2 regions of the Candidatus Thiodiazotropha sp. CDECU1 genome follow, and region 2 is predicted to be linked to the other one. Evidence: predicted binding sites of a transcription regulator. Region 2 holds the regulator's gene; the other holds the start of a gene.
The links. Region 2 encodes sigma-54, which starts transcription at its own class of promoters, with help from an activator protein. Its sites were predicted from a motif close to TGGCANGNTNCNTGCTT; they were not measured.

Region 1 (4,200 bases), 2.0 Mb from region 2:
CACGGCATAAGCGCAGATCGAGATTGAGAATACCCCATCCAGCTGCTTGAGCTTTTCCACTATCCAGTCTCTACGGTGTTCGTAGCTACGACCGGTTAATTCATCCTCTCCGCACAGGAAGGCGCGGCGCACACAGCGCGATACACAATGGTAATAGGGGGTTTCTTCAAGACAGATCTGTTGCTTGCGCGATATCGTCATGGCCGGCTCCGTGGCATGGTTACATTCCTTGTGCCGCCTGACTTTAATGCACCTGAATGCTCTTTTCAAATGGTGACTGTCTTAATATACTATAGTAGTGATGTTTTTGTTGATAATTCTTCTGGTCGATCATGGTGTGATTTAATATGGAATCGAGTACAATTTTTAGATGGATCTGGCGTGTCAATGGTGTCCTGGTTTTACGAGTCTTGCCAAGTATTGCAGACATCCATTCATGAGGTCGCCAGATTGAAAGGTAGTGCCAAGAATCTTATTTGCTGTTCTCTGTCAGAACCCCAACTGATGCAATCATGTAGTCTACCGCCTGTCTGATCTGTTCATCCTTGAGCCGGTTGTTCCCACCCCGGGGCGGCATGCGAAACTTGTCGTCGCTTCCCTTGATGCCGTTCAGGGCACTTTGGTAGAGGCTGGGGGCGCCTTTTTCGATTCGTGGTGCCCATGCAGTTGCATCTGTCACCGCAGGTGCACCCGAGACGCCCATCAGGTGGCAGTTGCGACAGGTCCCCATCCAGATGCCGCGTCCCTTTGCCAGGTGCTCTTCCGCGAAACGTGGCATATCCACAACAGATTCCTCTTGAGGCGCCTGCTCACTGCACCCGCCAAGCAGATAGAGACAAATTGCAATGGGTAAGATTCGTGACATGGCTACGCTTAGTGGGACATGGTTCCCAGTGTGCCAATGGTGAAGATGCCTGTAACAATGCTAAAGGGGAGTGCTGTTACCACCAAAGAGAGAAAATGCCAGCCGCTGAATCCTGAACGTATCCATGCATAGGCAGCGAGCACTGCGCCGAGCAATCCCAAAGCGCCTGCCGCGAAATAGTAAGTCTTTACGCAGTCTGTCAAACATGTGCGCTCTTCGAAATAACCCGACAACAGGTTGGCAAAGGTCAATCCGAGAAAGGCCCAGGAACCGACTGATACTAAGAGTGCGAGGGTAATGATTATCTTCACGCTAATCTCCGATTAACACGACATACTTAATCGTCGGGTAAATAGAAGTATATGGAGCAGCAAGCATGGCTTTCAACTAGGTTTAGTCTGGGGTTATTAATCTGCCGAGAATCACAACTCTTCCACTGTCTCATGCATCGGGTTTCGATACGCATAAAAGGATTGGGGCAGATCACCCTTCAGCATGTTTTTTGGCAAGTTTGAAGTAAATATTCAACAAGCAGGCTTGTGTCCTTTGTTCTCTCCAAAAACTCAATCTTCAATATCGTCGGATTAATTTACACGAATATTTTCGGGTATTTTATAACTCGCTGATTTTATTGTGCGGCATGAATAGTGCTCTATTTCCTATTCATCGGAGAAATGGATGTTAAGTGTAAGAAATAATCAAAGGAGAAAGGAGATATTGATATGAAACGGATACTCAAAACAGTTCTTACGGGTTTGCTTGGGCTCCCATTCACCGCACAAGCAATAATGATAGGCGATACGATCAATGGGTCAGGAAACACACTGACACCGGGTACTGCCATAATTGGTGCGGGAATTGAGTTTGAGGCACATGGTGGTTATATGGATTTCGATTTTGACGAGAACCTTTTAACCGTCTCTGTCACGAACCTGATTTCCTGGAGTGGATTTGGTGATTACATATTTAGTGATTTTAATGATGTCATCACAGGCGTGACAATGACTTCAAACACCTTTGTGTCTGGATTGACAGACTTTTCGTTTGATGATCACAGCATTACCCTGGATATAGATAGTGGTGAGCGCCAGCTTGACATGAGTCGTGCGGAAGCGGTCTTTGCCATCCAGACATATACAGGTACAAATACAAATTCGAATGTACCTGAACCCTCTACACTACTTCTTCTGGGAGCAGGTATAGTCGGTATAGGCGTTGCTCGTATTCGTCGATCAACAATTTAGCACCTCCATGCACTGAGGGGGGCTCACGCCCCTCTTTTTTTTTACCAATCTATAAATCCCATTTAACAGTTTATTTCACCAGTTTATTTCCGTTTACTATGCTTTTATAAATTGCACTATAGATCTATAACCATCGATAGGATATATAAACCGAGAATATGCAGGGATTATAAATGGCATTGGTTCGGAGAGTATATCCAAACGTAAGGCAAACAGATAAGGAGTGGCAGAGTGAACACAATATCAAATACTGCTTACTACTGCTGTGGCATACGGATGGAGGATGCCAGGAAAAATCGCTCAATCTGCAAGGATGTCTATGCAGAAAGATTCATGGATGAGAGGGGCAAACAGATATTCGAGCCGTTCAAGTCGGAGAAAATGCCTAACATATCGAATATCGTGAGGTGCCGACTTATTGATGATTATCTTGCTACCGAATTAGCTGAAAATAATAAGCTGACGATTATCACTGTTGGTGCAGGATTCGATACTCGACCGTATCGATCAAAGGGAGGCATATGGATAGAAATTGATGAACCACAGATAATCAACTACAAAAATGAAAGGTTGCCAGTGCAGGAGTGTTCTAACCCACTAAGTCGGATTTCAATTGACTTTACCCATGATTCTTTGTCTGAGAAGCTTAGAGAAGAAAGTAGCGAGAATTTAACAGTTATTATTATTGAAGGCGTATTCATGTATCTGGAACCGGAGGCGATCAGAAAAACAATTTGTAGCATCCAAGGATTGTTTCCCAGGCACGTACTCTATTGCGATTTGATGACAAAGCGTTTTTTTACAAAGTTTGCGCAGAGTGTTCATTCAAAACTCGTAGCATCCGGTGGTAGATTCACGGAAAGACCCGATTTGCCGGAGAAGATTTTCTTTGAGCATGACTATAAAGAGATTGAACGCACTCCAATGTTCAAACGGGCAGGAGAGCTGGGTCTCCTTTGGGATGAAGTGAAAATACCGAAATTTGTCAGCTGGTTGATGCTGAATCTATTTGCAAGAGACCTGAATGGTTATGCAGTGTATCGTCTGAATTTTGAAAAAATCTGAAAATTCATCACCCATAACGCCCCTCAATATAATCCGCAGTCTCTTTCTTATCCGGCGTAACAAACAAGTCTTCAGTTGCCTGGTGCTCCACAACCTTGCCCATCAACATGAAGATACACTCTTCACTGGCACGCCTGGCCTGCGCCATGTTGTGGGTGACGATGAGGATGGTGTATTTGCCACGCAGTTCCCAGATAAGTTCCTCGACGGCGGCGGTACCTTTAGGGTCGAGGGCGGAGCAGGGCTCATCCATTAACAGTACACTCGGCTTTACCGGCAGAAGCCGCGCGATGCATAGCTTCTGTTGCTCTTCCAGGGAGAGTTCGGTTCCCTTCTGGTTGAGCCGGTCTTTTACCTTGTCCCATAACAGCACCTGCTGCAGTGCGGATTCGACAATCTCATCCTCGTCGGAGTTCGATGATCCTGCTTTTTTGGCATGGATGCGGTGACCGAACAGAATATTGTCGCGTATCGACATAGGTAAGGGGTTCGGCCGTTGGAATACCATGCCGATCTGTTTGCGTACCTGGACGAGTTCCACGTCCGGATCGTAGATGTTCTTGTCCATGACATCGATGTTGCCTTCGATACGCACATAGCCGAGTCGTTCGTTAATGCGGTTGACGCTGCGCAGGAAGGTCGACTTGCCACAACCGGAGGGTCCAATCATCGAGGTGATCATACCGTTGCGGATATTGAGATCGACATCGAAGAGGGCCTGGAAGGTCCCATACCATAGGTTGAGCTTGCTGGTTTTGATGGCTAACTCGGGTGCTTGTTCATTCATTGTATTAGCTTGTGTTTGTTTGTAACTGGCAGAAGTTTCTCAGTATTTGCAGTTTTCAATTCTGTAACAAGGAGTACTTTTCTGACCCTCGGCACCTGACGGTTGTCTTTCTCCGACGCACCGACAGCAGTTCCATGCGCCCGAAGGAAGTGCCCTTGGGGTATGCTGACGGGGCTTACGCGGCGTCCTTGCCGCTACTGCGAAAAACAACCGTCAGGCGCCACCAACGTTCAAATTGT
Region 2 (4,200 bases):
AACCGGCAGGCTTGTCATCGGGATTTCAACCCCGAGCAAGGTTCTTGTTGAATGACAGCCTTCGAGACGATCCATATCATGTAGTTTCTTGTCATCGAAATGCAGCAGATCAATGATCAAGTGCAACTCTTTATTGGGTTTGATGGCGCTGTTACCGAACATGGCGCGGATATTGATCATGCCCAGTCCACGCACTTCCAGAAAATCCTGTAAAACCTTCGGACAACGACCGATGAGTGTTTTACTGGCTGATTTATAGAGCTCCGTTGCGTCATCCGCAATTAGACAATGTCCGCGGGAAATGAGCGCCAGTGCGAGTTCGCTTTTACCGATCGCCGGATCACCGCTGAACAGCACTCCCCTGCCCAGGACCTCCATATAGACCCCATGTACCAGCAGCTTTTCACCCACCGGCTGGCTGAAGCGTTCCACCAGGCGTTTTATCACCTGATTATCGGATTGCGGGGTATAGAAAAGTGCGACATTCCTATCCATGGCCTGTCCCTCACACTCTTGAAGTGGTTTTAAACCATCGGTAAATATAAGCGCGGCCGGTGAGGCCTTGAATAGAACCTGTAGGTATTCATGATAGGCATCCTTTTCCTCACTCAGCAGATGTTTCCTTTCCGGTGGCCCGATGACCTGGATCTGATTGGGCCTGATCAAGTTGAGGGGGCCAGCGGGCTGCCTTCCATGCTGCAGCTCGATATCCACCACAATCTCCGCGTCTCCCCCCTCACCATTCCAGGTCAGCGAAAGTTCGCTGGCCAACTCATCATAGAGATCCCGAATGGTATAGATTGGCTTCATTAAGCAGAGATTATAGCTTCCCGTTGCTGGATCAGTTCATAAAGATCATGTGCGCTTGCCGCCTGCCTCAGGGCAGTGCAGAACTCCTCATCATCGAACATCTGCGCCAACTTGGCCAAAAGCTGCAGATGTTCGTCGGTTGCCTCCTCCGGAACCAACATTGCAAAGGCAAGATCAACCGGCTGATTATCGATTGCGTCGAAATCGATTCCCTCGGGGAGCTGGATAAACGCTGCAAGCGCTCCAGTGATTTGCGGCATGCGGGCGTGGGGCAGGGCGATACCCTTGCCCAGACCGGTGCTACCCAGCCTTTCACGCTCGAGGAGCGCATCAAATACCAGATCTTGATTGAGATCGGGAACAGCCTCGGCCAAGCGCTGACCGAGCTGTTCCAATACGCGCTTCTTGCTGGCAGCCTCCACTTTGCAACCGATCCGTTCTTCCACAAGATAGCCGTTTGGAAACATGGAGACCTCGCCAGTTCAATCAGCCCGTATTACTCAGACGCATACTTAACGCCGCTACCGGCGCGATGACTTTTCATTTTCTCCTTGTGTTTCAACACCTGCCTATCGAGTCTATCCGTGAGCAGATCGATGGCTGCATACATATCTTCCTGTACAGAGTCCGCATAAACACTCGCACCGTTCACTTGCATTGTAGCTTCTGCCTTCTGCCTCATTTTCTCCACGCTCAAGATAACGTGGACATTGATCACATTATCAAAATGGCGCTCAAGACGTTCAAACTTATTGTCTACATAGCTTTTCAAGGCATCGGTTACATCCACATGATGACCGGTCACGCTAATTTGCATAATTTTCTCCTATCTTAGATGAGGTTACCCATCACCCTGCCTGATGTCACTAATTGAGGACCAATCGTACTTTCAGTATATGCTGTGCAGCAATCCGCATAAGCCTCGTGCCTGGCTGCATCCGCAAAGGGATCGCTGTTAACAACCTGCGATTCGTCGCTCAAATAACTCCTATATCAGACGCTTACGTTCGTTCGATGGAGGAATACCCATCGACTCTCGGTACTTTGCCACTGTCCGACGGGCGACTTCGATACCCTGATCAGACAAAAGAGCGGCAATCTTGTTGTCACTGAGAGGCTTGTTGGGAATCTCAGCGGCTATCATTTTCTTTATCAGCGCGCGAATCGCTGTAGACGAGCACTCACCTCCCGCACTGGTGCTGACATGGCTGGAAAAGAAATACTTGAACTCCAGTGTCCCCCTGGGTGTATGCATGTATTTCTGGGTTGTCACACGGGATATGGTCGATTCGTGCATTTCCAACGCCTCAGCGATATCCCTCAAAACCAGAGGCTTCATCGCCTCTTCTCCATGTTCGAAAAACCCCCTTTGATACTCTACGATTTTACTCGCTACGCGTAAAATAGTCTCGTTTCTACTCATCAAACTCTTAATGAACCAACGAGCTTCCTGTAAATGGTTCTTCAGAAAGGTGTTGTCTTCGCTCTGATCCGCGCGCCTGATCAAATTGGCATAACCTGTGTTCACCCGCAATTTTGGCGTCACCTCGCCATTCAGCTCGACTATCCAGCGACCGTTTTGCTTGCTCACGAACACATCGGGTATGACATAATCCGGCTCGCTGCTGGCAATCAGTGAACCCGGGTGGGGATTAAGTGTACGAATCAGCTGCATCACCGCCACAAGCTCATCCTGATTGATCTTCATCCTGCGTATGATCTGATTTTGATCCTGCGCGGTCAAAAGATTGAAATAGTCCCTGCAAAGCTTGATTGCCAACTGCCGATAGGCGGTCGATTCGGGTAGTTGATTCAACTGGATGAGGAGACAGTCCTGAGGGCCCTGGGCCCCCACGCCAGGCGGGTCGAACGCCTGGATCCGGTGCAACACCGCATTGATATCCTCAATGGTGGCCTCTTCATCGTTGAGCGACTCCAGCACCTCCTCCGGATCACCGGTGTAATAGCCATCCTCATTGATGCCGTCGATGATGTTTGTGGCGATTGCGATATCCTGGGGTGAGAAAGGCGTCAGGTTCATCTGCCATACCAGATGGTCATGCAGGGTTGTGGCACTACTATTGTGCATCAAATAGTCGTGATCGTTCGTCTCGCCACCACCGCTTGAAGTGGGCTGATAACTGTCGTAGACATCGCTCCATTCGCTATCGACCGGCAGTTCCTCCGTCGCTTGGGGCGCATCAGTCTTAATTTCACGTTCGTTGTTGATGTCGTTGCTGTTCGCATCAACCGCCGCAGATTGCTCCGACACCCCGCTGTCAGCGGCCTCCCCCTCCTTGGTGGTGTTCTGTTGACCAAACTCCTCTTCCACTTCGAGCATGGGGTTGGTCTCCATCACCTCCTGAACCTCCTGACTCAGGTCGAGCGCGGAGAGTTGCAGCAGGCGTATTGCCTGCTGCAATTGAGGTGTCATGGTTAGATGTTGACCGAGCCGGAGCTGTAGGGCCTGCTTCATCGCAGATGTTATCTTTGGACCTGGTATGTTATTTGTATGTCTTTAATTTCATTCTAGCTAAAAAACGCCGCAGAGGAAAAATATATTTCTTGGCTGAATCCCACTGCATTACCTTGCCCAATGCCCGAACCATTCAAGGATTAATCCTGTAATTCATTTAAAATCAACAGGATAACCAAGCCCCCTCAGTCTGCTACATGGAAAAATCCTCACCGAGATAGACACTTCGAACCTCCTCGTTCTGAAGTATCTCTCCCGTGGAGCCCTCAGCCAACACGCGACCGCTGTTGATGATATAGGCCCGATCACAGATATCCAGGGTCTCTCTGACATTATGATCCGTAATCAGGACGCCTATTTGCAGGGCCTTCAGGTGCTGAATGATCTTCTTGATATCGATGACCGCAATGGGATCGACACCGGCAAAGGGTTCATCCAATAATATAAAGCGCGGCCGAATGGAGAGGGCCCTGGCAATCTCCAGACGCCTGCGCTCACCCCCGGAGAGGCTCATTGCCAGGCTTTCCCTCAAGTGCCCGATACCTAACTCCAGTAACAGCTCGTCACACAGCTCACGGCGTCTGGCGGCATCCAGCTGCTCCTGGGTCTCCAGGATCGCAAGAATATTCTGCTCCACACTCAGGCGGCGAAAAACCGATGGCTCCTGAGCCAGATAGCCGATACCGCTGCGTGCCCGTTTATGCATCACCTGATCGGTCAATACCTCTCCATCCAGGAGTATCTCCCCACTATCCGCCTGGATCAGGCCAACGATCATATAGAAACTGGTGGTCTTTCCCGCGCCATTCGGCCCCAACAACCCAACCACCTCACCACTGTTCACGCTGAGTGAGACACCATCCACCACATTACGCTTTCCATACTGCTTCTGCAGCGCCTTGGCCTGTAGCTGG

Region 1: R2K28_RS09390 (PEP-CTERM sorting domain-containing protein) is a predicted target of sigma-54. The motif match lies at 1,502-1,518, and genes of this name have one in related genera.

What each region holds. Positions count from the first base shown of each region.
Region 1 is NZ_OY734020.1:2,072,041-2,076,240, forward strand. Features, by position in the region: gene R2K28_RS09375 (transposase) at 1-201, opposite strand, end outside; gene R2K28_RS09380 (c-type cytochrome) at 473-865, opposite strand; gene R2K28_RS09385 (hypothetical protein) at 874-1,176, opposite strand; gene R2K28_RS09390 (PEP-CTERM sorting domain-containing protein) at 1,588-2,109, shown strand; gene R2K28_RS09395 (class I SAM-dependent methyltransferase) at 2,341-3,174, shown strand; gene R2K28_RS09400 (phosphate ABC transporter ATP-binding protein) at 3,182-3,961, opposite strand.
Region 2 is NZ_OY734020.1:4,119,166-4,123,365, forward strand. Features, by position in the region: gene hprK (HPr(Ser) kinase/phosphatase) at 1-810, opposite strand, end outside; gene ptsN (PTS IIA-like nitrogen regulatory protein PtsN) at 810-1,277, opposite strand; gene hpf (ribosome hibernation-promoting factor, HPF/YfiA family) at 1,307-1,627, opposite strand; gene R2K28_RS18845 (RNA polymerase factor sigma-54) at 1,799-3,286, opposite strand; gene lptB (LPS export ABC transporter ATP-binding protein) at 3,480-4,200, opposite strand, start outside.